2 regions of the Paenibacillus sp. MDV22-iso6 genome follow, and region 1 is predicted to be linked to the other one. Evidence: riboswitches for the same ligand, from Rfam matches in the RefSeq annotation. Region 1 holds a riboswitch; the other holds the start of a gene.
What was found. A riboswitch is a leader RNA that binds a small molecule or an ion and turns the genes downstream of it on or off. The one in region 1 is predicted to bind glycine.
Positions count from the first base shown of each region.

Region 1 (15,768 bases):
GCGCTGCAAGCCAGCGAAGTGGCGTTCAATCTGCTTGATAGCCACGATACACCACGGCTGCTCACCTTATGTGAGGGTGACCAGCGGAAGATGAAACTGGCCGCGTTGTTCCAATTCAGCTATATGGGTGCCCCGTGCATCTATTACGGGGATGAGATTGGGCTGGACGGCGATCATGATCCCGGCTGTCGGAAATGTATGGAGTGGGATGAGACGAAGCAGGATCGCGAGCTGTTCACCTTTTATCAGAAGCTAATCGCACTTCGCCATGCCCATCCTGCCCTGCGTGCAGAAGGCAGCATTCGATTCCTGCAGGCCCGTGAAGGCGGAAGCCAGCTTGTGATGGAACGACAGGATGAGGAGGAGCGCATTCTGATCCTTTTCAATCGTTCGGAAGAAACAGCTATCGTGGAGCTCGAAGCGGGTGCCGGGGAATGGACGGAGTTATTTGGCGAGAATTATCGTACAGCCAAGGAAGAGGGAATTCTGGCCGTTGAGCTGCCCGCATATGGATATGCTGTACTAAGTACAGATATCGCGTAACTTCTTCATATTGTTGTATCCTTGCAATTCCAACGCATTGCAAGCAACGCCGGATAAGCGCTCACAGACCTGTTACTAATCTGTAGAGCGCTTTTCTGCGTTATGGATGGATCGTCAATTAATTTAGTGACACGGATACTATAGAAAGCTACAGAGGCGCGGTCAGCTGTTCCTTGAGCAATCGGATGGTAGCCTCATATTGCACAAGCCCCACTTGCATACACAAACGCTGTGCAGGTGAGATCTGTTCGCCAAATTGCTTCATCTGGCGCTGCAGCTCGGCATACAGCAACTCTTTACGATTCAGCTCCGACCGGACCCACCCTGCGACAGTATCTTCATCCGCCAGCTCTCCGAAATACAGACGCATCAGAAAATCAGAACGGAACACCTCTGCTTCCAGGGGACTCATCAAATAGGTATTGAACTCCGCAGACCCTTCCGGTGTTAAGGTATACACATTTTTGTCAGGTTTCCCTTCTTGTCTAACGGATTCTTTGGTCAATAACCCTGACTTTTCCATCTTCGCAAGTGTGGGATAAATGGTGCCAAAGCTGGCATCGAAGAAAAATGAAAAATATTGTTCAAAGTACTGCTTGATCTCATATCCGGAACATGGCTGATTGTGCAGTATTCCGAGGATGACATGCTGCGTGTTCATCGGTGTACCGCTCCTTTCCAATTGCTCTTAACGTATCACATCCTCCCTTATACGTTCAACATCATCAGACGTTCACGGATTGGCTTATCCGGCAAAAGGGGGCTTATCGTTATCCATATTATCCACGATCAGGTGAAGGCAGGTTTCCAGTCAGAGCGACAGGTGTCGCAGCAGTCTTGGACTCCAAAGGTATGCCGGATTGTGCAGGACCTGAGCGTTTGATCCATGTGCACACCGCTCCCAAAACCAACGTCGCCGCTCCAATCACTACCAGAAGCAGAACATCATGACTAATTCCATCTCCGCCAAGCACCAGATTCATCATACCCTCCACCGCGTAGGTTGCCGGCAGATAATGACCGATCTGTTGATAGAAGTCAGGCATGACATCGCGCGGAATGGTTGCGCCTGATGACAACATCAGCAGAGGCAACAAGGCACTGTTTAACCATGCTCCAGCATTTCCAAGCAGCAGCAAGCTCAATTGCGCCACGAATAGAAAAGATAAAGTAATCAACAACTGAAATAGCCATAACATCCACCATCCATCTGCTGATGATACACCCATAACATGCATCATCCCTGCTCCAACGAGCGATACGATAAATGCAGCACCAACATTGATGATATTGCGCGCCCAAAAGCGTTCCCATTTTCCTGCCCTGCTACTGAGTTCACCAGAAACCTTTTGCAGATTCATGCCAAGAAGCATTGCACCTGTAAAGGTAGCCGTCACAATCAACATTGGTACCATGGAAAAAGCAAAGTTATGAACTGGATTCAGCCGTTCCACTTCTGCCTCCACCCGGGAAGATAACCCCGCTGCCATCGCATTCGCCTGATCGTCAGCCATACCTGATTGATTCAGCACTCCCCGAATGCTGTTTTGCTGTACTTCACGGTTCAACGTCGCTGTAACTTGTGCGGATACGGTCTGCATCACACTTTTTACGGTAGCCACATTGGATTCATTCATTACATACTTCACTGCCACCGGGCCTGACAAGTCTCCCGCCTGCTGCATGAAACCGGATGGAATCTCGATAATCATGTATACATCCCGGTCCGTTAACATCTGTCTGGCTTCTTCCATAGTTGCCGAAGGTTTAATCGCGAAATGAAGCCCCTCTGCAAGAGACTTTGCCACAGGCTCAGCCGCAGCCCCATCTTCATTTACGATGGTCACAGCAAGCTGATTCATCCGTGCATTTACCTGATCATATCCACTAAGCCAAATGGTATTAAAAAAAACCTGGAACAGTACGGCTGTAATTAACCCGACTACTGTAGCTCCATTTTTCAAAAACAGAAGACTCGTTTGAAAAACACTTTTCATGTTATCCATCTCCTTAATTTGTATAACTTATTCTCGATCTTATATATCGTGTTGATATATGAAAATAAATAATATATCTAAACGATATATAAACGTCAATACCTTTTTATTTTTCTTTGTTGGAACAACAAAAAAGCCGATACGCTTCTTCACCAGGAAGAATTCGTATCGGCTTTTTTATCAAGATGGGAGCAGATCATTACCGTTAATGATCAAGCTCCACGAATTAAATTCAGTTCATGTACGTTCATGCATGTTATGCCTTGGCTTCTGGTTCATTTTCAGCAGGAGACTCAGCTTCAATCTCAGGCTCAGCACGCTTCGCCTTCGGTTTAGCAAGCTTCTCCATCATTTTCCGTCCTGTCGGTGTTTGGGCAAGCCCACCTTGGGCCGTTTCACGGTGCCTGCTCGGCATCGCACTGCCCACTTCCAGCATGACATCAATGACTTCGTCAGAAGGAATGGCACTTCGTACCCCGGCCAGCGCCATGTCGGCCGCAGCCAACGCAGTTACGGCACCCAGTCCGTTACGCACGATGCACGGAATTTCCACGAGGCCTGCGACGGGATCGCAGATAAGGCCTAATGTATTTTTTAACGCGAGGCCAACCGCATGAACCACTTGCTCCGGCGTCCCTCCACGCAGCTCCACCATGGCTCCAGCGGCCATACCGATGGCAGAACCCACTTCAGCCTGACAGCCACCCTCGGCACCGGAGATAAATGAATTGTTGGCAATGACATAACCAATCGCTCCCGCACAGAACAGACCGTTCACCAGATGCTCGTCACTCCAGCCAAAACGCTCTTGGGAGCTAATAAACACACCCGGAATGATGCCGCAAGAACCGGCTGTTGGTGTGGCAACGATCCGGCCCATGGAGGCATTCACTTCCGATACACAAAGGGCATACGCCATGGCCAGTGCAGAAGCATCTCCAGAACAAGTCTCACCTTTACGAATGTACTCAGCCATTTTTTTGCCGTCTCCGCCAGTCAAACCGCTGCGTGATGTCGTATCTTCTGTCAGCCCTTTGTGTACAGCTTCCTTCATCACCTGATAGTAATCCGACATCTGCCGTACAACATCCGCTTCCGGGATATTCGTCTCCTGAACCTGCTCTTCGATCATCAGCTCGGCGATGGTTTTGGATTCTGCTGTACAGATGGTATTCAGTTCATGTAGATGTTTAAACCGCATCAGGCTCGACCCCTCTCTTCAAATCAATCACGCGAATGTCCAGCATATGATCCAGTGACCGCAGACGGTTCAGCATCTCAGGATTTGGCACACCATCCATCTCCATCGCTGTCAATGCTTCACCATCCCGGGCTTTCCGATCCACTTGCATGTACCCGATGTTCACCCCGGACGAACTGATGGTGGAGGTTACGGAAGCGAGCACCCCTGCTTTGTCCGAATGGCGCAGTACAAGTGTGGGAAACTCTCCGCTGATCTGTACACGAAAATCATTCAATGCATGCACCGATACACTACCTCCGCCAATGGAAGCACCAATTAGTGAGCATTGACGGTCTCCATGCCACAGTTCAATCTTGACCGTATTCGGATGAGGAGCAGGCAGGCCACTTGTAAAAAACTCTACCTCCATACCCACTTCCTCTGCATATTGTTCTGCATCCGGTATACGTGGATCATCAGTCACATAATCAAGCAGGCCACCGATTAACGCAAGATCCGTACCATGCCCCTGATACGTATCGGCGAACGAGCCATACAGTGTTAATCGAGCGCGTTCAGGCGTGCACCCCAGCCACTGACGGGCAATTCGCCCCAATCTTGCCGCTCCAGCCGTATGTGAACTTGATGGACCTGTCATGGACGGACCAATAATTGAAAAAACGTCTTTAAAACGCATCGCAAACCCTCCATTTATAATCGTCATTTTCATCCAGACGTACACCCATAATGTTCCTTTATTACTGAATGATGACATCAAAAAAGGACAGAAGAAGGCCCTAGGCCCTCTCTCTGTCCTCGATACCTGAGAGTTTCATGATAAGCAGCGCGGCGGATCGATGCAATCCCTGTATTCACAGGTGATGTCACCCTGCACACCGTGCTGCTTGACCATATACCCCTTGGGTGGCGCAGTTTCGCGCACTCTCCAGAGTTGCGTCCAACGATGGTACATTTACCTGAGAGATTAACCACTGCGCCGGGTGCGTAGCAGCTTGCTCCTTCGGTGCCCGACAGCTGCCATTTTACTCGACATGCCCAGGTCTCTCCCGCTCGCTATCATTCGCTGTATGGAACCATTCTGATCTTGTAACAGAACGATAATTGAAGTTTTTAATACTTTCTCATTAAGATTAATCGACCGGAAGATCAGTGTCAACAAACTTAACGATTTCTTTGTGAATATTTGCTTTTTTCCATTTTATACACTAAATAAATTAACGAACTGTAAACTTTCATCACATGAATGTGTTAATGCGTTTCATCTCGAAAGCGTATACATTGTTCATTTTCTATTAGTGACTATCAGTGTTTAATACTATTTATGTTATGTTCCACAGAACGGTTCGGGTATTCAGGTAACCTTTATTCTGTACTAGAATTGCCGTATTTCTGCCTGTCACCCCACCATCGCCTTGGGCTTCGATGGTTCATCGTAATACCTGCTTCGGGAAGGAAGCATACTCGTCACCCACAATCCCAACGCAGCCAGCAGCATAACCCCGGATACAACTGTATATACCATACGAAGTGACAACTGCTCGGCCACTACGCCTGCAATCAAAATGGAAGCCACCTGTAGCATACTTAACACTAGTCCAAGTACACTGCTCATTCGCCCCATCAGATCGACAGGGATATTATTTTGATAAAAGGTAACCAGGCCCGTATTCGCCAGTGCGGAGCACAGACCGAGCAGAATAAAGGCAACCGCCGCCAGCTCAAACGAGAATGAACGGGAGAACAGAAAATAACCCAGCGCGACCAGAAGTACACCGCCACCCATCATGTGACGGATCGGCAAATGTTTGGCGAACATCCAAACCAGCATGGAACCTGCCAAATAACCGATTCCGGTGATACTCATTAATGCTCCGTACTGTGATTCAGGCAGGTTCATCACCTGACGGATAAACACCACTTCCTGAGCATCCAGCGACATGCCGACCACCAGAATAATCTGGAACAGGGCATATATACCGACCACGTAGCCCGACTTTCGGCTGAAGCTCAGTACAGCTCTCCAATCCTGGGCAATCATCCGAGGTGTGAGTCTGCTTCCCGTCCCTATATTCTGTTCTCCAATGCCCAGTTTGGGAAGAAACATTAGAATCAACGCAGAAGCAGCAAAAGAAACCGCATTGGCATAAATGGCTGCCGCCGGAGATAAATAAATTAGCATCACTCCTGCAACTGCTGGGCCGGTAATAAATGCCCCTGAGCTGATCAGGGCTTGTAGGGAATTGAAGCGCTTGCGCCGTTCAGCAGGTACCAACCGGGTAATGTATACCTGAGAGGAAGGGACAAATATAGATGAAGACATGCTGATCAGAAACATCACTGCGTACATCATCCATAGGCTGGACATCAGTGGGAGCGCCGCCACCAACAATGCCCGTAGCATATCAGCACCAATCATCAGCTGTCGCTGATCATAACGATCAATCAGGCTGCCTGACCAAAACTTAGTGCACACCGAAGCAATCGGCGAGATAATCCACAACCCTGCGACTGCCGCTGGAGACTGTGTCATATTCAATACCATCAGGTTGATCGCCACAATATATATGAAATCACCCAGATTGGATATGCCCACTCCGCTAAGTAGCAATCCGGCATGCTTCCAGCCACCAGACTGCCCCTTCGATGCAACTCTCTTTGCACGAATGTTCTTCATAGCGCTACCCACCCACTAGAAATCACAAATTATAACTCATAGAAAATACTCTCGTTCTGCAGATATGGTCTACAAAATTTGCTGCATATAAGAGGCATCCGCTCTTTCATCCATTCGTACCTGGACTCATTCTCCATCTGAAATGCAAAATAGCCGAACGTAAAGATCAGCATGAATCCTTCCATTAACCGAATATCACGCTTCGTCAGTGGTCCTGTCTGCTCCGTATATCCCGATAGGAAGACATCCCGTTCCTCCCGATTGAAAATCGTAGCCGCACCTCCGGCATCAAAGAGATAGTAGCCATAACCGTATAAACAAAAATCAATCATAGATATACCCTGATCCGTCACTAGCAGATTGCCGCGGGTAATATCTCCGTGAATTACTCCCCATGTCTCGGCATTGTGCGGATACGTTTCGAGTTGCCCGTTAATGTTCTCAAACGTCTCACGAATCAGATCGAAATCTTCAGGAGTAAAGATACCACGTCTAACGCCTTCCTCCAATTGCTCCAACATGACCAGATTCTCTTTGATCGAGCCATAGGCTGGTCTTACTCCCATTTGCTCTAAGGCAGGGCTATCGTTATATATATCTGAGATGATCGCCTTATCAGCGTGCTGTTCACGGTCATTCGTCTGCTGCCCGCTTTCAGACTTCAGTGAACCCACCTGAGGCTCAGGAGCTCCCGTTGGTCGTCGTCCATATTGGTGCAACGTCTGCAACTGTACGCCCAAATCATGAATCTGCGCTGTTGTCAGACGTTCTCCCTGCTTAATATCCCTGCCCTCAATCCATTCCAGAACAGTACAACAGATCTCTTCTCCTGCTTCGTCCAACCAGACGGTGACCCACTCATCCGATGTATTGCGTACAGGAGTCTGCACCCGCAATGGTCTGGTAGCCCGTAATGTATAAAGTAGATTCATCTCTGCTTCAAGTGCAGGTCGTGTATGCTGGATGCCCGTCATGCTTGCAAAAGCGGCTTTATGTATACGCAATAGGTACTTCTCTCCGGTTGATTCATCAACCACCTGATACGTTAGATTTTCATTATGTCGGATAAAGGAAATTGCAGGCTTTTCTATGGAATAATGCGAGATAATTTCAGTTGCCATGGTGTCATGGGCAATCTTATGGGTAGTTATGATCCACATCTCCTTCTCTTATCAAATTAAAGGTGGTGCTCACAAATATCGTAGCATGATTGTTTTTATTTTGGCAAACTATTCCATATGTAGAATGATGTAAAAAAGCATAACCCCCGAACGACCTCGCCCGAGTGTTATGCTTCCTTCTATCTCTATAAATCTATCTCGATCTCATACTCCATCCAATTTAACAGTTAACCGAAACGTCCCATAATATATTCTTGAGTCAGACGATTGTCCGGGTTGGTGAAAATATGTTCCGTATCCCCGTGCTCAATCATGCTTCCCAGATAAAAATAAGCTGTATAATCCGAGATGCGTGCCGCCTGCTGCATATTATGGGTAACAATTACGATCCGCAGCTCCTTCTTGAGCTCCGAGATCAACTCCTCCACCTTACCCGTTGATACCGGGTCAAGCGCAGATGCCGGCTCATCGAGCAGCAAAATCTGCGGATCAACCGACAACGCGCGGGCGATACAGAGCCGCTGCTGTTGCCCACCCGAAAGGGCCAGGGCAGATTCATTCAGTCTGTCCTTCACTTCGTCCCAGAGCGCAGCGCGACGCAAGCTTTTTTCCACAATTTCATCCAGTGCCTTCTTGTTCTTAATACCGCGGTAGCGGGGGCCAAACGCGATATTGTTGTAGATAGACTTGTGGAAAGGGTTCGGCTTCTGCCACACCATGCCGATCTTCTGACGGAGTTTGATTACATCTGTGCCCGGCTCATTCAGATCATTGCCATCCATCCAGATATGTCCCTCGGTGCGGGAACCGGCAATCTCGTCGTTCATTCGGTTGAGCGACCGCAGGAACGTGGATTTACCACAGCCGGATGGTCCAATGAGTGCCGTTACACTGGCTTCGGGAAAAGTCAGGCTGATCTGCTTAACTGCCTGAAAATGCCCATAATATATGCTTAACTGTTCCGTACCAAAAGGTATGGCCATGTTGGTTCCTCCTTATTTCGAAGCTGTCATGCGGCGGTAAACCACCCGACCGATCCAGCGTGCACTGAGATTGAACGCCAGTACGAGAAGTACAAGCACGGCTGAAGCGCCAGCTGCTACTTCTTTGGAATCCGGGCCAATGCCTTCACTGTTTACTTTCCAGATGTGCACAGCTAACGTCTCTGCCGGACGCAATGGATTGATCGGCGATCTTGGACTCGTTGGATTCCAGTCCGTGAAGTCCAGCGGTGGACTACTCATACCTGCTGTGAACATCAGGGCTGCTGCTTCACCGAAGATCCGGCCCGATGCCAGGATCGTACCCGTGATTAAGCTTGGCAATGCCACAGGCAGCAGAATGGAGGTGATAATTTTCCATTTGGACAATCCGAGTGCAAGACCCGCTTCCTTCTGCTCTTTCGGAACGGCCCGGAACGCTTGCTCCGTTGTCCGCACCATGAGTGGAAGATTGAATATAGCCAAGGCCATGGCACCCGATAATAAGGAGAATCCAAGACCAAATGTATTAACAATTAACAAGAGTCCGAACAAACCAATAACGATAGATGGGAACGAGGATAACACTTCGACAACGAGTCGAATAAAACTTGTGATCCGGCCCGGCTTGGCGTACTCAGCCATATAAATACCGCCGCCCCATCCGAGCGGAATCGTAATAATCAAGGTCAGAACAAGCAGGAATATTGAGTTGAATAATTGCGGTCCAATCCCGCCTCCACCTTTGAGCAGCTGTGGTGCACTGGTCAGGAAGTGCCAGTTAATCTGCCCAATCCCACGTACCAGAATGAAGCCAAGCAAACCGAGCAAGAGAACAACAATGAACAGCGCCAGAACAACGATAACGGATGTGGCAACTTTATCTACCGTTTTAGCCTTCATTTTCATACCCGGTTCCTCCTTTCAAGCAGGCGAACCAGAATGACGAAGACAAAGGTCATCACCAGCAGGACAAGCGCCATACTCCACAGTGCATTATTATGAACAGATCCCATCGTGGTGTTACCCATACTCAGGGTGATTACACTCGTTAACGTTGAAGCCGATTCGAGCAGTGATGTCGGTACATGTGGTGCATTCCCGATGACCATCTGTACGGCAAGAGCTTCACCAAATGCGCGTGCCATACCAAGTACAATCCCTGTCAGCAAAGCTGGAAGAACCGTCGGGATAATGACACGGTAGATCGTTTGCCAGCGTGTTGCCCCCAGTGCGTAGGACGATTCACGCAGACCTTTCGGCAGTGCAGACAGTGCATCTGCCATAATACTTGTTACGGTAGGCAAAATCATAACAGACAGAACCAAACATCCGGCTGCAATCCCGACGCCGGCTCCGCCAAACATGCTGCGCAATAAAGGAACGATAACACTGAGACCGATAAACCCGTACACAACGGAAGGAATACCGGACAGCAGCTCAATCGCAGGTTGCAATATCTTTTTACCTTTACCTGGTACAATCTCGGTCATGAAGAGCGCTGCACACAAGCTAAGTGGACTTGCAATCAGAGCTGCAAGTAATGTTGTTATGAATGAACCGGTAATGAACGGCAACGCTCCATAGGCAGCAGGTTCTCCCGTTGGATTCCACGTTTTTCCGGTTAAAAATTCGCGCATACTCACGCCATCCTGGAAAAAGGTCGACAAGCCTTTGGACGCTACAAAATAAACGATGGAAAACATGACAACGATCAGGAAAACGACACAAATCGACGTATAGATCCGTCCCGTCCACTCTTCCCAATAATGCTTCTCTCTCAAGGGCCGGCGCGGTTTCAACTTGTTGTTCATTACCGTTCCCCCTTCGGTCTGTTCCATAACAACCATCCTTCTATAGTAGAATTCATGCAAAATATGGGATTAATCCAGAGCAAACCGCGCAAAGAGGCAGGACCTGGGTCCGCCTCTCTCGCTGTATGCGCAAGTTCAAAGATTATTGAGTCACAGTGCCTGCTGCGTCACGTTTTACTTTCATGCCGGATACTGGGATGTAACCAAGCTCCGTCACGTCGTTTTGTTGAATTTCGTCACTCAGGATGTAGTCGAGGAATGCTTTTGTTGCTGCATCCGGGTCACCTTTGGTGTACATGTGCTCGTAAGCCCATACCGGATAAGTTCCTGCTTCTACGTTTTCAACCGTTGCTTCTACACCTTCGTATTTCAAAACTTGCAGGCTGTCATCCAGGTAGGACAGAGCCAAGTAACCAATTGCGCCCGGCGTTTCAGCTACGAGCTTTTTAACTGTACCAGAGGAATCTTCCTGAATAGAACCTTGGATATCTTCCACTTTTGTTCCCAGTGCAAAGTTCTCGAATGTTGCACGAGTACCGGAGCTGCTAGGACGGTTTACGATAACGATGGCTTGATCTTTACCGCCAACATCTTTCCAGTTTGTGATTTTACCAGAGAAAATGTCGATCAGTTGTTGCTTCGTCAAATCTTGTACACCTGCATCTTTGTTGCTTACTGGAGCGATGGCTACAACAGCCACTTGGTGATCTTTCAGTTCGCTTACTTTTGCTGCGTCATCGATTTTCTCTTCTGCAAATACGTCAGAGTTACCGATTGTAGCTTGTCCCTCGGATACTTGTGTCAAACCAGTACCACTACCGCCGCCTTGCACTTGTACCATCACGTTCTTATATTCATCAACTGCCATAAATTTTTGTCCAGCTTGCTCTACCAGAGGTTGCAGTGCTGTTGATCCAACAGCGAGAATGTTACCACTAAGTTCAGTAGCAGTTTCTCCTGTGGAATTATTGCTTCCCTCTGTACCAGCGTCATTTTTCGATCCGCATGCTGCGAGTACCAGTACGAACGTTAAGGTCATCAAAATGAACGGCAACTTTTTAAACATGTTTTGTTTTCCTCCCCCAAATTAGTGACGGCGATTTGCTTTTATTTTTGTTCACCATCAACTCTTTATTCATTGTAGTTGCGTTATGTCATCTCAAAATCAATGTTTTGTAAACGCAATGTTAAAAATGTTTACTGTGGATTGAAATACATCTGTGACAAATTGCGCTGAAGTGGCCGCTCCGGGAACGGACGTTGTTTCAATCGCTGTTATCCCCGGATTTATATGATTTACTTTTCTCAAGGAATACATCCGGGGATAAAGGCGAACGCTTCGCTTTTACACAATCGTTCCGTTCCCTGCGCTGTGTCAGCGCTGGTTGTGTCTCAGGCATTTTAATCCTCAGACTGGGGATGGCAAAAAAGAAGGCCAGCACTGTAGAAGGCTGGCCATTGTGTACATGCATAATGTAAAAAGAGAATTTGATTCTTCTATAGAAGAATCAAAAAAACTGCTTCATAGCTGGTAGGTAACACCAGCGTGTGAGAGCAGCTTTTTACAATAAGTTGGATCATATGATGATTGTTAATGTAAATTACGATTTTACTAACCCAGAATCCATAGCCATAACGCTAATCCGGCCAAGGTGATTAATAGTGTGGGAATGGTTAAGATGATGCCTGCCTTGAAATAATATCCCCATGTAATCTTTACACCTTTGCGGGACAGCACATGCAGCCACAGTAATGTGGCAAGTGAACCGATTGGCGTCATTTTGGGACCCAAGTCGGAACCGATCACATTGGCATAGATCAGCGCCTCACGCACAATACCTTCGGTGTGTGCACCCTGAATCGCCAATGCGTTAATTAACACGGTGGGCAGATTGTTCATTACGGATGACAATATCGCTGCGATCATGCCCATCCCCACTGAGGCAGCTAACAGACCATGGTCTGCGATGGCATCTAGCCAACGGCTCAAGTGATCGGTTAAACCGGCATTACGCAACCCATACACCACGATATACATGCCCACCGAGAACACGACAATGGACCATGGTGCTTCTTTAATCACGCGTTTCAGGTCCACAGCTTCGCTCTTTCTTGCCAATATGGCGAACAAAAGAGCTACGGCGCCGACGATAACCGATACGGGAATCGGCAAAAACTCACTGGAGGCATAGGCCACGAGCAGCAGCACCAGCATGAACCAGGCGATGCGGAACATCCGCGGATCACGAATAGCTTCCCGTGGATCACGTGCTGCAGAAATATCGTAGCGAAGCGGGATGCTTTTGCGATAAAACAAGAACAGCATCCCGGTACTCGCCACGATGGAAAAGAGATTAGGCACAATCATCCGCACCGCATATTCCACAAATGTAATACCGAAATAATCCGCAGATACGATATTCACCAGGTTGCTGACGACCAGCGGCAACGACGTTGTATCCGCGATAAATCCACTAGCCATAACAAAGGCAAGTACCATGCGCTCATCGAACTTCAATGCACGTACCATCGCGAGCACAATCGGGGTGAGGATTAGCGCTGCACCATCATTGGCGAAGAGCGCCGACACCGCCGCGCCGAGCAAAATGGAATAGATAAAGAGCCTACGTCCATTTCCTCCTGCCAACCTTGCCATATGAAGAGCGGCCCATTCGAAGAAACCTGTCTCATCGAGTATTAATGAAATCATGATAATGCCGACAAAAGCGAGCGTTGCATTCCATACAATGGATGCCACATCAGATGCATCGTTCAGACTGACGACACCACACATCAATGCTAGCAGAGCCCCACCCATGGCGGACCAACCAATACCTAATCCGCGTGGTTGCCAGATAACCAATGTGATGGTCAGGACAAAAATCAGAATTGCTACAAATGTCATAAAGCCTCCTGCGCCGCTGTATTCATCATGTTTTGGAGCATGATATGAGAATGGCCTGCCAGATATGATTACACTGCAATTATTGCGGATAAACCAGACGCTATAGTTATACAGGGCTGCAGGAGAAATGTCTATCTTTATTTCCTTCTAATTTCTATAGAAACTGAGATAAAAGATATCGCCTAATGGTCAGGACTTGTCCCCATCCTTCGGCGTGTCCTCCACCATTTTGAACATACCCAACAATCCTTGTAGTTGCTCCGCCATACTGTTCAGATGTGCTGAAGACGAAGCGATCTCCTCCACAGATGCCAGCTGTTCCTGTGAAGATGCCGAGACGGATTCCGTATTCGCAGCAGATTCTTGGGTCACAATCGAAATATCGTTCATTGCTTTGGCAACGTGGGAAGCACCATTCTCCAATTGCTTCGTTGTTTCGGACAAATCATCCAACGTATGAACAGCATCCTCTACAGCTTCCCGAATCTGTGCAAAGGATTGTCCGGACGTATTCACGGCCTGAATTCCGTCTCCAACCCGAGTCTGAGCTGCATTCATAGCGTTCAGGGCAGCATCCATATCCTGACGGATATTATGAACGAGTTGACCAATCTGCGCAGCCGAGCTTCCCGATTCCTCTGCGAGCTTCCGTACCTCTCCCGCTACAACTGCGAAGCCACGGCCAGCATCTCCCGCTCTTGCCGCTTCAATGGAAGCATTCAGAGCCAGCAGATTGGTCTGTTTCGAAATTGTGGCAATCACATCTACCATACTGCCGATCTCAACAGAGCGTACATTCAGTGACTGAACCACCGTCGCCAGCTGTTCCACCGTTTCTTGAATGCTATTCATCTGCTCTACTGCCTGACCTGCAGCCTCATTACCTGAATAAGCCGCTCCAGATGTATGCCGCATATTCGTTGTAATGGATTGCACTCGCTCAGACATCATGCGAACATCTTCCGCCATTTGGCTCATTTTTCCCGATCCATCCGTTACACTCTTCACTTGCTGCTCGGCACCCTCGGCAAGTTCCTGAATTGCCATCGTTGAATGCTCAATAGCTTTGGTTGTTTGATCCGCACTAGCGGACAATTCCTGTGAGGAGGCAGATACCTGCTCTGCTGTTTCCTGTACACCCAGAATCATCATGCGCAGATTGTCGACCATCCGTTCAAAGTACTTCGCCAGATCGCCTACCTCATCTTTGCGTCCTGTGTCCAATTTTACCGTCAGGTCGCCTTTACTTACGGATCTGGCGGATTCCTGCAGACGTTTAATCGGACGCAGCATCGAACGTGTAAACCAGATAATAAAGATCAGAGTAAGTAATGTGGCAGCCAGGATAACGATGAGTGTAGCCATCCGAATGTCTTTACTTGCATTGGATACTTCACTTTTGAACATTGTACCGCCAATTTTCCACCCGGTTTCCTCATTCGTAGAGAAAATCATGGTTTTGGGATCATCATTATAGATATAGCTGAACTCGCCCTCCTTGCTCTCGAACATTGGATCCAGCGTTGTTGTTTGTTCTTGTGTACCAGCTTCCACGACTGGGGATACGACATAATTTTTGTCTGCATCCAAGATAACGACATACCCTTCCTTGCCAACCTTAATGGAAGCCTGCTCACGCAGTTCGGTCAAATCCATGGACAAACCAATAACACCCGATTGATCATCAAGCGTTTTGGAGACAAAGACAACAGCAATGCCGTCCGTATTCTTGGATACAGGTGACACTACTGGAGTACCCGGTTTCTCCATTGCAAGTTTGTACCATTCTCGTTCCCGGGGATCATAAGGTGACCCTTGTGAACTTCCCGCAGATTCCTTGCCACGGACCATGACTCCCTCTTTGGTCCCCACAAAGATATTTAAAGCATCCGGATGCAGTCCAAGATACTGTTTCAATTTCAGCTCAAGCTCAGGGCTTTCATTTTGTCCTTTAATCATGTCAGTTACAATCAAACTAGCAAAATAATTGATATCATGAATCTTAGCATCCACATGTGTGCCAATGATTGAATTCGTTGTGTCTACACTTTGTTTGGCACTGTCCATCAGTTGGTCTTCCACCGTATAATCAGCGATAATCAGCGTAACGATCCCAATGGTTAGACTCGGCAAGAGCAGAACCGCCAGGAAGGATACCAATAATTTGTTCCTTATGCTCCAGACGAAGCCTTTTTTCTTTTTGTTTTTCTTTTTCGGTTTATTATCTTTTGGCTTGGCTGGCTTGATTGCTGCCTTAACTTGCTCATTCCCCCGAATGTTCCCCATTTTGCTTCTCCCCCTCCAAATATAAATCTGCCCTTTTTCTTTTTTATGTAAGACCTCTCCAACCTAATTAAATAAGGTGTCACATAGACGCCCATCTAATCTAAAGGCCTATCCTATATATCGGTTGGATGAGCGTATTTATAAATTTACATAGCATGACAAACAAGCCACTCCGATCATGCGAAGTGACTTGTTGGTACATCCGTATTTTATTGTTTATGCAGATGTTTTTCCGTAGGGACCT
Region 1 covers NZ_JBZVDZ010000008.1:264,661-280,428, forward strand. Annotated here, with positions in the region: gene AC4PM4_RS22915 (alpha-glycosidase) at 1-543, shown strand, start outside; gene AC4PM4_RS22920 (PadR family transcriptional regulator) at 692-1,204, opposite strand; gene AC4PM4_RS22925 (YhgE/Pip domain-containing protein) at 1,323-2,540, opposite strand; gene sdaAA (L-serine ammonia-lyase, iron-sulfur-dependent, subunit alpha) at 2,797-3,741, opposite strand; gene sdaAB (L-serine ammonia-lyase, iron-sulfur-dependent subunit beta) at 3,731-4,420, opposite strand; glycine riboswitch at 4,532-4,675, opposite strand; glycine riboswitch at 4,680-4,803, opposite strand; gene AC4PM4_RS22940 (MFS transporter) at 5,141-6,418, opposite strand; gene AC4PM4_RS22945 (phosphotransferase) at 6,448-7,539, opposite strand; gene pstB (phosphate ABC transporter ATP-binding protein PstB) at 7,767-8,522, opposite strand; gene pstA (phosphate ABC transporter permease PstA) at 8,535-9,422, opposite strand; gene pstC (phosphate ABC transporter permease subunit PstC) at 9,425-10,360, opposite strand; gene AC4PM4_RS22965 (phosphate ABC transporter substrate-binding protein) at 10,476-11,399, opposite strand; gene AC4PM4_RS22970 (hypothetical protein) at 11,599-11,805, opposite strand; gene AC4PM4_RS22975 (arsenic transporter) at 11,946-13,238, opposite strand; gene AC4PM4_RS22980 (methyl-accepting chemotaxis protein) at 13,428-15,524, opposite strand; gene AC4PM4_RS22985 (EAL domain-containing protein) at 15,741-15,768, opposite strand, start outside.

Region 2 (15,768 bases), on a different contig from region 1:
TCAAAATTCATAAGAAACGTCTAACTCTGCACATCTCCGCAGATGAACTATATCCGGGTGACTATGACCTCGACATTGTGCTGGAGTCCAAAGAGAACCGAAAGAAACGCAAACTGATGAGTCGCAAGCATGTGGAAGGACTGAAAATTGAATTGCCCCCTGAAGAATAACCACAGGATTGATATAATGGGTTGAGTTGCTATACTTTAATAAACCTATCGATCGTTCGTGGTTAGAAATTTATCGGGGAAGGAAGACTCGTATGTCTGTTGAGCAGGATACAAAGAAAGTCACTCCAGAAGTTCTTGTATGTCCTTTATGCGGTGAGGCCAATGGCTGCTCCTATGCGGCTGGTCGTCCTCATTCAGAATGCTGGTGTAACCGGGCTGTGTTCCCAGAAGGGGTATTTGACCCCATTCCGGCAGAACAGCGCAGGAAGTCCTGCATCTGCGAGGCATGTCTGGATACGTATAAAAAGAAGACAGAGCAAAATAAAGAGCCCCACAGTTAACCCTGTGAGGCTCTTCTTCAATCAATATTATTTTGTATTGAAATACAGAACGTTACTTCTGCATTTGTTGATAATGCGCTACAGCCTGCTTCAGTACAGGATGACTCTCATCCATGGACGTATACTGGCTGAGTGCTGCTTCAATCCCTTTTTGCTGGATCGTAGTCTGGAGTTCCACCGCTTCCGGGTCTTCGGATACGTCAAACTTGCAGGCAGCGGCCATACCCATCGCCAAAAGTGTTGTCTCCGTTCCATACTCGTAAGCCTGGAGAGCTGGGCGAACCAGACGGTCATTCGGGGACAGTTTCCGCAGTGGAGAACGTCCTACACGAGTTACCTCATCCGTCAGATGCGGGTTAACGAACCGTTCCAATATTTTGGCAATGTACAACTGATGATCGTCGGCATTGAATCCAAAACGCTTCACCAAAACGGCTCCGGTTTCCTGCAAGGCACCATATACGATGGATTTGACTTTTTCATCGGCAATAGCCTTCTGAATTGTATCAAACCCATTCACATATCCAATATAAGCGGCAATACAGTGTCCCGTATTTACGGTAAACAGCTTCCGTTCGATATAAGGCTCCAGATCATCCACATACATTACACCCTCAACCGGTTTGAACGCAGGGGCCATTTGTGAACGGTCAACAACCCATTCATAGAAAGGCTCTACCTGTACATGCAATGAATCTTCATGATGCTGAATCGGCACAATCCGATCTACGGCAGAGTCCGGGAAATACACGTACTGATCCGCAAGCAGGCGAGTCCGCTCATCAAGCAGGCCATATACATGTTCTTTCAGCTGAGTGCTGGCTCCAATTGCATTTTCACAGGCAATAATGTGAAGGGGCTGGAAGACATCGCCCGTTCCCAATCTGGACGTAAGTCCTTTGGCAATACCGGGAGCAATATGTTTCAGAATGTTCACGCCCACTGCAGTTGTGATCAGTTCAGCTTCTGCAACATTCTGAGCAACGGTATCCAAATTGGTTCCATCGATTGCACTCACACCGGTAACTGTCTCCAGGTCTTTGGCCTCGTTAGCCAGTTCAACCGTATACTCTCCACGCTGCTCTAGAGCCTTAACCAGCTCCTGATTAACGTCGGAGAAAACAACATTGTAGCCTGCACGGGACAGAATCAAACCGATAAAGCCACGTCCAATATTACCTGCTCCAAAGTGAAGGGCCTTCATAGTTCCATTTCACTTTCCAAAATAGTGATGACTTCTTCGGCGGTTTGAGCATGACGCAAAGCTTCCATGTTCTCTTCCTCGGCGCAGATGACTGCGATGCTGGTCAGGATCTCCATATGTTCTCCACCTTGAGCGGCGATACCAATGACCATATACGCTTTTTCTTCCCCAAAATCAACACCTTGCGGGAACTGAATGACGGAAATGCCTGTGGACAGGATGAATGATTTGGATTCCTTCGTGCCGTGTGGAATCGCAAGTCCGTTGCCGACATACGTGGAGACAATCTCTTCACGCTCCAGCATTTTGTCGATGTATTCAGCGGTGATATGTCCCGCGTCTTTCAAAATTTGACCTGCCATACGAATCGCTTCGTATTTGTCCTGAGCCGTTGCATTCATGATGACTTTATCTTTAGTTAACACACTCATGTTTGAATACCTCCAATTTCGGTTTTGCTGCGGTAAAATCCCGCAAGTTCTTGGGACAAGTAATGAATAAGATCATCCCGGTTGCCTTTTTCAAGTAATGCAATCATTTCTTCCTGCAACAATAGCGCACTGATTTCACTCAGTACCTCCAAACTTTCCTTCGATAACTGTCTGGGTCCAAGCATCAAGAGCACATGGCTGACACCTGCCGGGTCTTCCGGCGTGCGTAGAAGCGGCTCTGTCAATTGGAACAGCGTAATTGAAGGACTGTGAATGCCATCACTGCGTGTATGAAACAGAGCGAGGGAAGTTCCGGGAATCTTCTGACTTCCAACAGCTTCACGCTCCTCCAGCAGCCTGGCAATCTCATCTGGATTATTCAATACACCGGATTGATGCAAAACGCTGCACATGGCGTAAGCCGTTTCTAAAAATCCGATCTCCTGATTATCCAGCGGGAACACCTGAAACTTGCCGATTATCTGTACGATTTCAATCAGGGTCGCTTCCAGTCCAACCGGATCGGAAATTCGTCCTGTTGTCCCTGAGTCTGCTTCAGGTGGGGGACTATGTTCCCGCTGAAGCGTCGTTGTCCTGATGAAGTTTCTTAAACGTTCACTTTCTTCTGCCGTCAGCAGTGGGCTTACCTTGTAGTATTGATGTTTATCCATCGGCAGATCCACGGTAGAGAGAACCAGATCATATTCCGTCTTCGGTATACGTGCGGCTTCATACCAGGACACGCTGTCCACAATCCGAATTTCGGGAATTTCCTTGGACAGACGGCTCGATAACATCCGTGAAGATCCAATCCCACTCGTACAGACGACGACAGCCCTGATTTCACGCTTCAGCACCCGCAGCCGTTCAATGGAAGCACCGAAGTGCATTACCAAAAATCCGATCTCCTCATCCGGCACATCCGTATTGGGCCAAGCCTCTCGCACGGCTTTCTTTACATCCTCAAACAGTGATTCATAATCCTTGCGGATCTGCTGAAGCAACGGATTACGGATGAGCTGCCGCCCATCCATTCGTTCCAGCACCGGCTCTATATGGGCAATCAGACCTTCACGAAGCAGACGATCCTCATGGAACGAATAATGAGTTTTCTCCTGCATTCGATCTGTAAGAGAACGAACCATGTCGAGTAAGACCAGATCGTCTATGGGCAGAAGACGCGAGGAATGAATCGATTGCTCGATTTCAACTAGCAGCCTGTGAAAATAAGCCTGCTCCTCGCCGACAAACTCCAGCCCAAGCTGGGCAGATAGAACGCCGCACAACCGTGAAGCCAAATATTCCGGCACCTTCCGCTCATCTTGCAGTGGATTCCCAACGTCATTTTTGTCCTGTTGTGTGCCCCGACCTATGCCAAAACCTTTGCGAATCCGCACAACCGCTACAGACAATTGGATCAGCAGCTTCATGTATTGACGTTCCGGGATATTTTCCAACCACTCAATATCCGGCTGCCATAATGCATTTTCGACCGTAAGTACATCCTCATGCCCTATCATTTCCAGAAGTTTGCTGTTTACTTTGGAAACTCCCTGCTCCGCTTGTCTACCGAATAAATCGGATTCATCCAGATATTCAAGAGCGAGCGCGGAAATAGCCATGCGATGAGCCAGCTCGCTTCCATTGATCTTGACCCCATATCCACGTCTGCGAACCAGCTTCAATCCAGCCAGCTGAATGCGTGGTTCCAGATCGTCCAGATCATTGCTTGCCGTAGACACGGTTACCTTCAGATCTGAGGCCAATGCAAGCAGCTTCACAGGCTCGGATTCATCCAGCAAAATACAAAGCATGAAGAGTTTACGCTCTTCGGGCGTAAACTCCACATATTCGTTAAGCTCAAGTTGTTGACGCAATACGGCCAAATCATCGGAACCGGGATCAATTCGAACCCCGGTTCCCGATTTTTTTTCCAATCTCATGCCAAGGGGCTCAAGCCATTGTTCAATCATCTGCAACTCTCGATGTACGGTACGAGTGCTTACTTTGACCACAACAGCTATATCGCCAGCAGTTACCTCATGAGGATGCTCCAGCAGGAACTCCACGATCTCACGCTGTCTCCTTGTAATATTACTCATCAGGAGTCGGATTTGAGGCGCTCCACCAGTGCCTCATATTCAGGACTCTTCAGGAAGTTATCGATGGAAATATGCTCTGCATTTGGAGCCACGGATTTGGCCCGGTCAGTCAATGTTTTCTGTGTGATGACGATGTCGGCATCTTGTGGAATCTCACTGATCGCCGTGTTGGTTACAGCGACATCCACACCGGCTGCCTTCATTTTCTTCCGCAGAATCGAGGCACCCATGGCACTCGAACCCATACCTGCATCACAGGAGAATACAATTTTATTGATATCCGTTTTTACTGCCGAAGAAGCAATATCGGCTGCACGGTCAGCTTCACGATTGTCTTTATCAACGGTGAGGTTACCCGTTTTGCCCTGATTTTTCATATCTTTCATGCGGCTGGAAGCACTATCCAGATCTTCGTCATCCTTCTGTTTACCTGTTTTGAGCAGTATGGATGCCACGAGGAAGGAGATAACCGCAGCTACGGCTACCCCGGCAAACATACCAAGATATCCGCCCTTAGGTGTTAACAATGAGTAGGCAATGATACTTCCCGGTGACGGTGCAGATACCAAACCAGCTCCTGTCAGCATGAAGGTCAATGTACCCGCCACACCACCAGCCATCGCAGCCAGAATCAGTATCGGTCTCATCAGAATGTAAGGGAAATAAATCTCGTGAATCCCGCCAAAGAAATGAATGATTACAGCACCTGGAGCGGAAGATTTGGCTGATCCGCGACCGAAGAAGCAGTATGCCAGCAAAATGCCGAGTCCAGGTCCTGGGTTGGATTCAAGCATGAATAATACGGATTGCCCCAGTTCTCTTGCTTGATCCGTACCAATCGGTGTCAGAATCCCATGGTTGATGGCATTGTTCAGGAATAATACTTTTCCTGGCTCAATGATCAGGTTGACCAGCGGGAGAAGACCAGCGTTCATCAAAGCTTCTACCCCAGCCGATAACACCTTGCTAATCGCTTCAACGAAAGGCCCGATGCCTTTAAGGGCTAGAAGGGCCAAAATCCCACCAATAATACCAGCGGAGAAGTTGTTAACCAGCATCTCAAACCCTGATTTGATTTTGCCATCGACAGCTTTGTCAAATTTCTTAATGACCCAAGCTCCCAATGGTCCGGCAATCATGGCGCCAAGGAACATTGGAATGTCACTGCCGACAATAACCCCGATGGTCATTATTGCACCGACTACACCACCACGTTGGCCGTGTACCATGGTACCGCCTGTGTAACCGATAAGCAAAGGCAGCAAATATTTGATCATTGGATCAACCAGCAATGCAAAATCTGCGTTAGGGAACCATCCTTTTGGAATGAACAATGCCGTAATCAAACCCCAGGCGATAAATGCACCCATGTTCGGCATAACCATACCACTCAGGAAACGTCCAAACTTCTGAACGCCGACCCGTATTCCTCCGCTTTTTTCGGACTTTGCGTCCACTGAACTCATATTGAAAACCTCCTCAACATATTAAACCTTAATTCCACTGAATTTTGACAACGATGATCCAGACGAACAAAGGTACAAATCTTCAATAAATCTTAATTTACAACCATATCGTAAATGAAAACGGTATCTTCTACAACGAAATGAAAACCTACTTCCGTCATGAACGTTGATGACAAGATTTAAATTTAAAGGATTGTCCCATGTTTGAACCTTGTATATGGAATGGAACCTGTTATTCCCTTTCATGTATCATACCCACGAAATGCCCCATTTTAATGACAAACGAAATTGTAAATTTATTCTATTTGAACGAGCTGTTTCTATCTCAATTAGAAATATTGATGAAACACGTTAATTGATATTCATTCCATCCCTTTCGTCTGTTAACAACGAAAAAGCGCAATTGCCTCACCCTGTCCCAGGTGAGGCAATTGCGCCTAAGTATTCTCCGAATGAGCTGTATCACCATCCGGATCTATAATCAATCGATTCATTTTTATTACGTTAAACGAACTTTTCCATTAAGCTGAAACTCCGTATCTAGCGGAAATTTGCACCTTAATATTATTCCGTATGTTTACGATACGCATCCGCGTTCATCAATGTGGAAAGTGCTGCTGTGAGGTCGCCCTCAACACGAATCTCGATCATCCAGCCTTCCTCATATGGGGAGTTGTTAACCAGCTCCGGGGAATCCTGCAATGCATCATTCACAGCAATAATCGTTCCACTGACAGGAGAAAACAAATCCGAAACGGTTTTGACGGATTCAATCGTTCCAATGCCGTCTTCCGCTTTTACATCCGATTCAAGGTCAGGCAATTCTACAAACACAATGTCACCCAGCTGATGCTGCGCGAACTCGGTAATGCCAATACGTACGGTATCCTCCCCTACGGTCTGCACCCATTCGTGCTCTTCACTGTACAGGAAATCACTTTTCAATTCGCTCATCGATATCCGCCTCGCTTTTCATTAATGAGTGCATGCGTTTCTTTGACCTTAACCTTTTTCCCAGAACATAGCGTATGATATTTTCGATTCAAATGTCAAGATACCTCACAATTTATTTGTTTTTCTTCCTTATATGCCTGTAACTCAAATGGACCCTCCCTACATATAATGGTGAATATTAGAAAAGTAAGCGCACTCTTTATAAATAGACGTACATTTTAATGTTAATTAAAAATTTCATTCGGATTTTTTGTTCATATCTATGATATCGTTCTTGACATCAATAGACGATTCAGGCTTTAATGAGAGTAGTAAATGTGTTTAATTGGTCTATGCAATACCCGCGGATGAATGTAAAGGGAGAGATTACCCTTGACACCCGAATCAGGGTGTACATGCGGTAACGCCGAAGGAGTAAGCCACCGACAAGCGGAGGTGAATCTCTCAGGCAAAAGGACTTTTACGGGACGCAACTCTGGAGAGCATCTAATCGCCCTGTATGGGCGTTATGATCACCCAAGGGGAAACCTGCTGCATCATTCGGCGGGGTAACTCTCAGGTACCAAGGACAGAGCCTAAGAATACAGCGTGCTTCTGGCATGCCGATTCTTTGGCCTGTCCTTTTCCTTTTTCCCAAAAAAACGAAAACAGGTTATAGAGCGGCGCTGCCTATAGCGTCCTTACCTTACTTTTATAATAAAATATGATGCCAGATTCATTGATCCACGGTTACACACTCGGCCGGTTGACGGCCCATGACGAGGTGATTGGATGTCCGATTTGCTTAGAACCCCACTCTTTCCACTCTATCAGCAATATGAAGGCGTACGATGCATTGATTTTGGTGGCTGGGAGCTCCCGGTACAATTCAGTGGAATTCAGAAAGAGCACGAAGCGGTAAGAGAACGTGCCGGATTATTTGATGTATCCCACATGGGTGAATTCACCGTACAAGGTGAACACGCAGAAGCTTTTTTACAGTACATGACCACCAATGATATAACAACACTCGTTCCCGGTCAGGCCCAATACACGTTAATGTGTTATCCGGATGGCGGCGTGGTCGATGATCTGCTGATCTATAAACTGAAAGACCAGCATTATATGCTGGTAGTTAACGCCTCCAACATCGACAAGGACTGGGCATGGCTGCAACAGCACATGACGCCAGGCGTAACGATGACCAATGATTCGGATCAAACGGCGCTGCTTGCCCTGCAAGGTCCGCTGGCAGTCGATATTCTCGGAACGGTGACAGATACCGATGTGTCTTCGATTGAGCCTTTCCGATTTGTAGCAAATGCGAAGGTATGTGGCGTTACATTGCTGTTATCCCGCACCGGATATACCGGTGAAGATGGCTTTGAGCTCTATGTTCCTGCGGAACAAGCCGCTGCGGTCTGGAACGGATTGATGCAAGCCGGAGAAGGTCACGGACTCGTTCCGACTGGACTAGGCGCCCGGGATACGCTGCGCTTTGAAGCCAAGCTGCCCCTGTATGGACAGGAATTGTCTGCAACCATCTCACCGCTGGAGGCTGGCGTAAGTATGTTTGTGAAGCTAAATGCAGGACCGTTTATCGGACATGAAGCCTTGTTGCAGCAAAAAAATGATGGGCCTGCCCGAAAGCTGGTCGGCATCGAAGTGCTGGAGCGCGGCATCCCTCGCCCTCATTATCCCATTTACGCCGAAGGCGTGCAGATTGGTGAAGTGACCACAGGCACTCAGTCGCCTACGTTGAAACGCAATCTGGGGCTGGCCTTGATTGATAGCAAATATGCTGCACTGGGTACCCCGCTGGAGATTGAGATTCGTGGCAAGAAATTGAAAGCCGAGGTTGTGAAGACCCCTTTTCATAAACGGACACGTGCGCCAAAGACACCTACTCAAGGAGCTGATCAAGCATGAGCAAGCATCGCTACATTCCCATGACCGAGCAGGATCAGAGTGCCATGCTGGCAACCATCGGCGTGGAAACGATTGAGGATCTGTTCCATGACATTCCACAGGAGATTCGCTATCAGGGCGAACTGCCTGTTTCCTCCAAACTGGATGAATACGCACTGACACGTCATATGTCGAAGCAAGCGGCAGCGAATGCCAACTTCGAGACACACGCCAGTTTCCTGGGTGCAGGCATTTATGATCACCACGTTCCCTCCGTCATTAATCATGTCATCTCCCGTTCCGAGTTCTATACAGCCTATACACCTTATCAACCCGAGATCAGCCAAGGAGAATTGCAGGCGATTTTCGAGTTTCAATCCTACATCTGTGAGTTGACAGGCATGGCTGTAGCCAATGCCAGCATGTACGATGGTGCAACTGCATTTGCGGAAGCAGGCAATCTGGCCGCAGCGGCAACCCGCCGCAAACAACTGATTGTGTCACGTACCGTGCACCCCGAATCCCGTCAGGTATTGCAAGCTTATGCTCACGGCCTCAATCTGGAGATTGTTGAGATTGGATATCAAAATGGTGTAACAGACTGGGATGCCCTGCAAGCCGCCGTGTCCGATGACACCGCAGCCGTCATGATTCAAAGCCCGAACTTCTTCGGCGCCGTGGAAAATGTAAAACAGGCCGCAGACCTTGCGCATGCGCACAAGAGCCTGCTCGTGGTCAGCGCCAACCCGCTATCGCTGGGTCTGCTGGAAGCCCCAGGCAAGCTGGGTGCTGACATCGTCGTTGGCGACGCGCAGCCCCTTGGCATCGCCGCTTCACTCGGCGGCCCAACATGCGGATACTTCGCCGTATCCCAGGCTCATATGCGCCGAATTCCTGGCCGAATTGTAGGCCAGACAACGGACCGCAACGGCAAGCGTGGTTTTGTACTCACGCTGCAAGCACGGGAACAGCATATCCGCCGTGAAAAGGCGACGTCCAACATCTGTTCCAACCAGGCGTTGCTCGCGCTGAGCGCCTCTGTATATATGTCCATTATGGGTAAACAAGGCATGATCGACGTTGCTGATTTGAATTTGCAAAAGAGCCATTATGCCCTTAATACGTTTACCGCAATTCCAGGCGTCTCTCTTACGTTTACCGCCCCTACGTTCAATGAGTTTGTTATCCAACTGCCTGAAGGAACAAATGTGGAACCACTGCAACTGAAATTGCTCGATGCAGGTTTCATTGGCGGGTATGAACTTGGCCGTGATTATCCCGAGCTCGCCGGACATATGCTGATTGCAGTTACTGAACGACGCAGCAAGGAAGAGATCGACGAATTCGCACGTGTATTGGAGGGATCGCTGTGACTCAGGAAACGACAACAAAGACAACTACGACGACATCAGCACAAGGACAATCGGAAACGGTAACCTCTATCTCCACTTCGGGCCAACCTGAAACTATCACAACAGACACTAACCAGGCTGCCTCTCCAGCACCGGAGCAATCGTTGATTTTTGAACTCAGCAGTCCGGGTCGGGTCGCTTATTCGTTGCCCGAATGCGACGTTCCCCGTCAAGCTGTGGATTCCCTGATTCCCCGGGAAATGCTTCGGTCGGAAGCAGCAGCATTGCCTGAGGTTTTTGAAGTTGACGTCATTCGCCATTACACTGCCCTGTCTCGTCGTAATTTCGGGATAGATAACGGATTCTATCCGCTGGGCTCTTGTACGATGAAATATAATCCGAAGATTAATGAGGATGTGGCCCGTTACAACGGGTTCGCCAAAATTCATCCATATCAGCATGAATCCAGCATTCAAGGTGCACTTGAACTGCTCTACACGTTGCAAAATGACCTTGCCGGACTTACCGGGATGGACGCCGTTACGCTGCAACCGGCCGCTGGTGCACATGGCGAATGGACCGGGCTCATGATGATCCGTGCTTACCACGAAGGTCGTGGTGAACGGCGTACGAAAGTCATCGTACCCGATTCTTCTCATGGGACCAACCCGGCAAGTGCAACCGTAGCAGGTTTCGAAACGGTAACGATTCCTTCCCGCGCAGACGGTCTGGTAGATCTTGACGCACTTCGCGCAGCTGTTGGTTCGGACACCGCAGCGCTCATGCTGACTAACCCGAATACACTCGGACTCTTTGAAAAAGACATTCAGGAGATTGCCTCCATTGTGCATCAGGCAGGTGGCTTGCTGTACTACGATGGAGCCAACTCCAATGCCATTATGGGCATCACCCGACCTGGCGATATGGGCTTCGACGTGGTGCATCTGAACTTGCATAAAACGATGAGTACTCCGCACGGCGGAGGTGGACCTGGTGCCGGCCCGGTTGGTGTGAAGAGCCGCTTGATTCCATTTCTGCCGAAACCGATGGTCATCAAAAATGATGAGGGTATATATGCATTGGATCGCGAAGGTGATCAATCCATTGGCCGGGTCAAAGCTTACTATGGTAACTTCGGTATTCTGGTCCGCGCCTATGCCTACATTCGTACTTATGGACCTGAAGGCTTACGCCGGGTATCTGAATGTGCGGTGCTCAACGCCAACTACATGATGGCCCGTCTCGCACCTTACTACGAGATTCCGTATCCAGGCGTGTGCAAACATGAATTCGTTATGTCTGGCCGGGGGTTGAAACAGTATGGTGTACGTACACTGGATGTTGCCAAACGATTGCTTGATTTTGGGTATCACCCGCCAACCGTGTACTTCCCGCTGAACGTCGAGGAGTGCATCATGATCGAACCAACCGAAACCGAGAGCAAAGAAACCCTTGATGGGTTTGTCGATACGATGATTCGCATTGCCAAGGAAGCAGAAGAAACGCCTGAACTGGTACTCAATGCCCCTTACGGCACACCGGTTACCCGTCTGGATGAAACAACAGCAGCCCGTAAACCTGTACTGAACTGTGCTTGCAGTTAAAAGCTAACCTCTAATAAACTAATGAAAACATATTCAGTCGTTGATAATCATTAATAAATGCCAAAAACAGCCGCATTTTGCTTTCTGCGCGGCTGTTTTCTTTATTGCTTATTAACCTGTCAGCTTTATTTTATCTTCTCCGGTCTAGGGCTTCCAATTGGCCCGTTCCTTCTTGCCCAATCGCGGACAGGTGTAACAATAGGAGCGACCTTGTCGTAAATATTGCAAGCAACAGACGTTTTTGATCGCAAGTCTCTTCGTAGGCTCCAGCGGATGATCAATCATCCGAACCCTGACACGAAGCGGATTCTTGGCCAGACCAAATACATCAGCTTCCAGACCATTTTGCAGCACCAGTTCATCAGCGGCAAACTGACGCAAGAGAGCTTCATCGTCTTGATACGTATTATGAATATTCTCCCTGTAGTTTTGCAGAGCCGTTGGCAACTGCCCCCACAACATGCTGACATGCAACCCAGAAGCTTTGGACAAACACTCCATGAGGGGACGTGCAGTCTGACTGTAAAAACGTCTTAATTCTGCTTCAAGCCAGACCGTTCTTTCCTCCGAATCCTTCGGAGCGAGAGTGACATCCATGTTCTCAAGTTGAAAAGCAATTCGTGTATACCCGGTTTCCTTCATCAAATGTATACTCAGATTGGCTAGCGAAAAATTCGGAGCTGAATCATGGACGGATACGGTATATTGCAGCGCAGCTGCCACATCCCCGAACCAACTGGTGAAATAGGCTGCGGCAACCGTTAGATCCTGTCCCTCGATTAACTGTTGATAGGCGGACAAAAAGCTTCTCATTGCCTCCGGATCAACAATAGATTCTCCACATAGCGATGCCACGGGTACACCATTCAGTTCCTGTACAAGATTAAAGTGCTTCCCCAGTTCCTCACGAATCCGGTCATTCATCATTCGCCGAACAAACGATTCAGGTCATCCAGCATGGAAGTAGCCGCATTGGGTCCATACCCGCCAAACCACGAATCTGAAGCCACCTGGAATACCTGATTATTTTTAACAGCCTTCATGTTTTTCCAAATCCCCAAGGTCTGCAGATTGTTATAGATCTCTTCATTATCATTGATAAGGATAATGTAATCCGGATCGATTTCTGGCAACTTTTCATTAGACAATACTTCATAGCGACTTTCAGCGCTTGTCACGGGGAAAACAGCCGGTCTGGAGAAACCGAAATCATCATAAAGCCATTTGTAGTCCATGTCTCCGTAATACCGAATATCATTTCTTATCCGCAATACCATGAGTGTCTTACCCTCTGCTTTGGCGTGAACTTTTTGGATCGCCTCAGCTTTATGCGTTTCATAGGTTTTTATCACTTCTTCTGCCTTTTCGTTCAGACCAAAGGCCGCCGCGGTAGCTCGAAATGCCGTCTGCCAATCAGGTGCCACATATCCATTCTCAAGCATGGCCGTTGGAGCAATTTTGGCATAATTCTCGTATTGCTCTTTGCTGTTCGTATCCGTCACAATCAGATCTGGTCCAAGAGAGAGCATTTTCTCTACACTGACCTTACCTTGATCACCGATGATAGCCACATCATTCAAGAATGGCTTCAAATATAACGGAAAATCTTCGTTCTGTGATTTTACTGTAGCTTGTGGCGTCATGCCAAGTGCAATCAGGTGATCCGTCAAATATGTCACTGTGGAAGCGATATTTTCTGGCTTTTGTGGTAATGTCTGCTCACCATTTGTATCCTTAAATGTAAACGTGGCATCTTGGGACTCTTCCGAAGCCGCTTGTTCCTGTTTCGTCGGTTCTGCCTCAGACGAACCTGACTTCTCTTTGTTGCCACAGGCCACAATCAATAATAGCACCGCAAGCAAAACTGCTGTTAACGTGAAGTAGCGTTGATTTCGTTGTTTCATTTTCTACAGATCCCCTTATTCATTCGTTATTCTGTTATTTTGTCTTCTGCCGTTCTCTCATTTCTCATTACACGTGTGCTTGTGATCCAGCCCTTTTCATTTCTTAGATTCATAAAAAACGAACTTCCATGCTGTGGAAGACGTATGAGCGCTTTGCAGTTCGTTGTATCCAACGAAGCAGGGATGGACTCCCATCTTGCGGTTCTCCAATTGCGATCATCCACGCACCAATAAAGATTGGCCTCCAGGACAGGAAGGCATGAATCATACCGAACGACAAACCAACCGTCCTCGTGCTTCTCCTCACATATTTCAATAAGCGCAGGTTTCGCTTTAACGATACTGTCTGCAAAAGCGAAGACCCCCTCGCATGCCCATGCCTCCTTATAAGAATGTCCAAGACCCGGATGAAGGCTTAGTCTGCTTTTGTTGTTCGGATGGCACTCCAGATGCTGCTCAAAAGACTTGTTAAATATGGTCAACGGAAAATGGGTATCATTACTACCGTTAAGCCATAACATCGGCAAGCTGCTTTCCGACAGATATGTGGATGGATCCCATAATAGACGAACACGTTCTGCCTCTGCCTCCGGCATCGATGCAAAGCTAAGCCCATAATAGGAACCCGGTTCATGCAAATACCCACAGCCATAAACGGGCATGGCAAAAGAAAGCCTGGTGTCTAACCCCGCAACCAAACTTGTGATGATGCCTCCCCATGAAATTCCTGTTATACCTATGCTCTGCTTGTCTACACCCGGAAAAGAGCGGAGCAATGAATGAGCCAATATTACAGCGGCTACGGCATGATACATCCATTGATCTTCAACAGGCTGTTCGTAATCTGCAAATACACCCTGTTTCTCAGGACCACTCCATGAATGTGAAGGCCATTCCATCCGTTCGGTGTGCTCCTCATCCCCGAATGGAACATGCCCTTCCAGATCCATGGCTATCGCAGCATACCCTCGTGCCATCCATTCTTTCACCCAACTGCTAAAAGCTGTTCCCGCACCACCGTGAACCAAAATTACCGCGGGAACTTCCTCGTTAGGAGAGACCGGACGCGGGATGCCGTAGTAGCCAAATATGCGAGTAGCACGACCTTTATATGACACACCCTCATAGAAGCAAGCATGTACGCCGGTATGTTGATCTTCGGAAACCGGGTATAATCGAGGTGCTTTAAACAATTGCTCTAGATTCCAAGGCGGCTTTCCAGAAATGGAATGTCACCTCCTCTTTACACTGATAATGATTTTCTTTCTCAATACGTATCATATCATTCATTGCTTCAGCTAAACATGGATATATAAACGGAGTGAACTGGACTTTAGTCAGCCAAATAACCGCATAAAATAGGATAGCGCCCGATCATGCGACCAAGCTGAATACTCAAACAATTTTTCTGTCCCCACCTCGTACACATGTCCATGCCGAACCGCTGTCAAACGATGCCACTGCTCACTGGCCTGAAGCGCCTTCCATTCCCGGGCCGCCTGCTGCGTGGAATCTACCATGATAATCAGCATATCTGCGTCGTATTTTTCCAGAGCTTCTTTAGTCACCGATTCAAAAACATTGATGTCATCGAGACGATGCGTAGCTGCCAATCTAAAATCATCATAAAGGACCGCGCCAGCATTGCGTTTGCCATATATCCGATATTCCGAATCCGTGATACGCCATATGTTGACGGTAGCTCCACCGATGTTACGTCTTACTTTGCGGTAGACCGCTTCCGCCTTGCCATCATATTCTGACAGCCACACCTCCGCCTCTGCCCGATGCTCCATGACTTCTGCAATCATTCGAAGCTGCTCGCGCCAGTCTGCGGATAACCAAGGGATGGCAACTGTCGGCGCAATCTGCTCCAGCTCTTTTCGCGCCCGCTCGCCCAGAATGTCAGTGCAGAAAATAAGCTCCGGCTCCGACGCACGCAATCGATCCACATTTTCTTGCCAGATCTGCCCTTCCCCCAGCTCATAAGAATGCAGACGAGTCATTCGGTTGTATAATTCGTGATTTGGATAAAAGGCAGCAGCTTTCGGAAGCAGGCCAAGTGCCAGTAAACTGCCCGAGATTGGATCAGAGACACTTGCGATACTATATCTGCGGCTTTTGACAAAAGCATTAGGCGAAAGTCCCATCTTCTGTTTGAATCTGCGGCTAAAATAAAATTCATCTTCATAGCCGACTCGGACCGCGGTCTCTTTTACACCATCACCTGACAAAAGGAGCTCCTTGGCCCGTTTCATTCTGACATCCATCAGATAGGCCGTCGGGGTCTTTCCTGTATATTGCTGAAATGCCCACGAAAAATACCCTGGACTCAGGCCAGCAAGCTTGGACA
Region 2 covers NZ_JBZVDZ010000004.1:548,880-564,647, forward strand. Annotated here, with positions in the region: gene AC4PM4_RS14510 (endonuclease MutS2) at 1-170, shown strand, start outside; gene AC4PM4_RS14515 (cysteine-rich CWC family protein) at 263-511, shown strand; gene AC4PM4_RS14520 (mannitol-1-phosphate 5-dehydrogenase) at 564-1,715, opposite strand; gene AC4PM4_RS14525 (PTS mannitol transporter subunit IIA) at 1,712-2,146, opposite strand; gene AC4PM4_RS14530 (BglG family transcription antiterminator) at 2,143-4,248, opposite strand; gene AC4PM4_RS14535 (PTS mannitol transporter subunit IIBC) at 4,248-5,714, opposite strand; gene gcvH (glycine cleavage system protein GcvH) at 6,279-6,668, opposite strand; glycine riboswitch at 7,016-7,138, shown strand; glycine riboswitch at 7,142-7,242, shown strand; gene gcvT (glycine cleavage system aminomethyltransferase GcvT) at 7,440-8,576, shown strand; gene gcvPA (aminomethyl-transferring glycine dehydrogenase subunit GcvPA) at 8,573-9,928, shown strand; gene gcvPB (aminomethyl-transferring glycine dehydrogenase subunit GcvPB) at 10,024-11,511, shown strand; gene AC4PM4_RS14560 (hypothetical protein) at 11,656-12,438, opposite strand; gene AC4PM4_RS14565 (ABC transporter substrate-binding protein) at 12,435-13,415, opposite strand; gene AC4PM4_RS14570 (alpha/beta hydrolase family protein) at 13,442-14,608, opposite strand; gene AC4PM4_RS14575 (helix-turn-helix domain-containing protein) at 14,753-15,768, opposite strand, start outside.
Region 2: it holds a riboswitch for glycine, as region 1 does, so the genes downstream of both, gcvT (glycine cleavage system aminomethyltransferase GcvT) here and sdaAB (L-serine ammonia-lyase, iron-sulfur-dependent subunit beta) in region 1, are expected to answer to the same signal.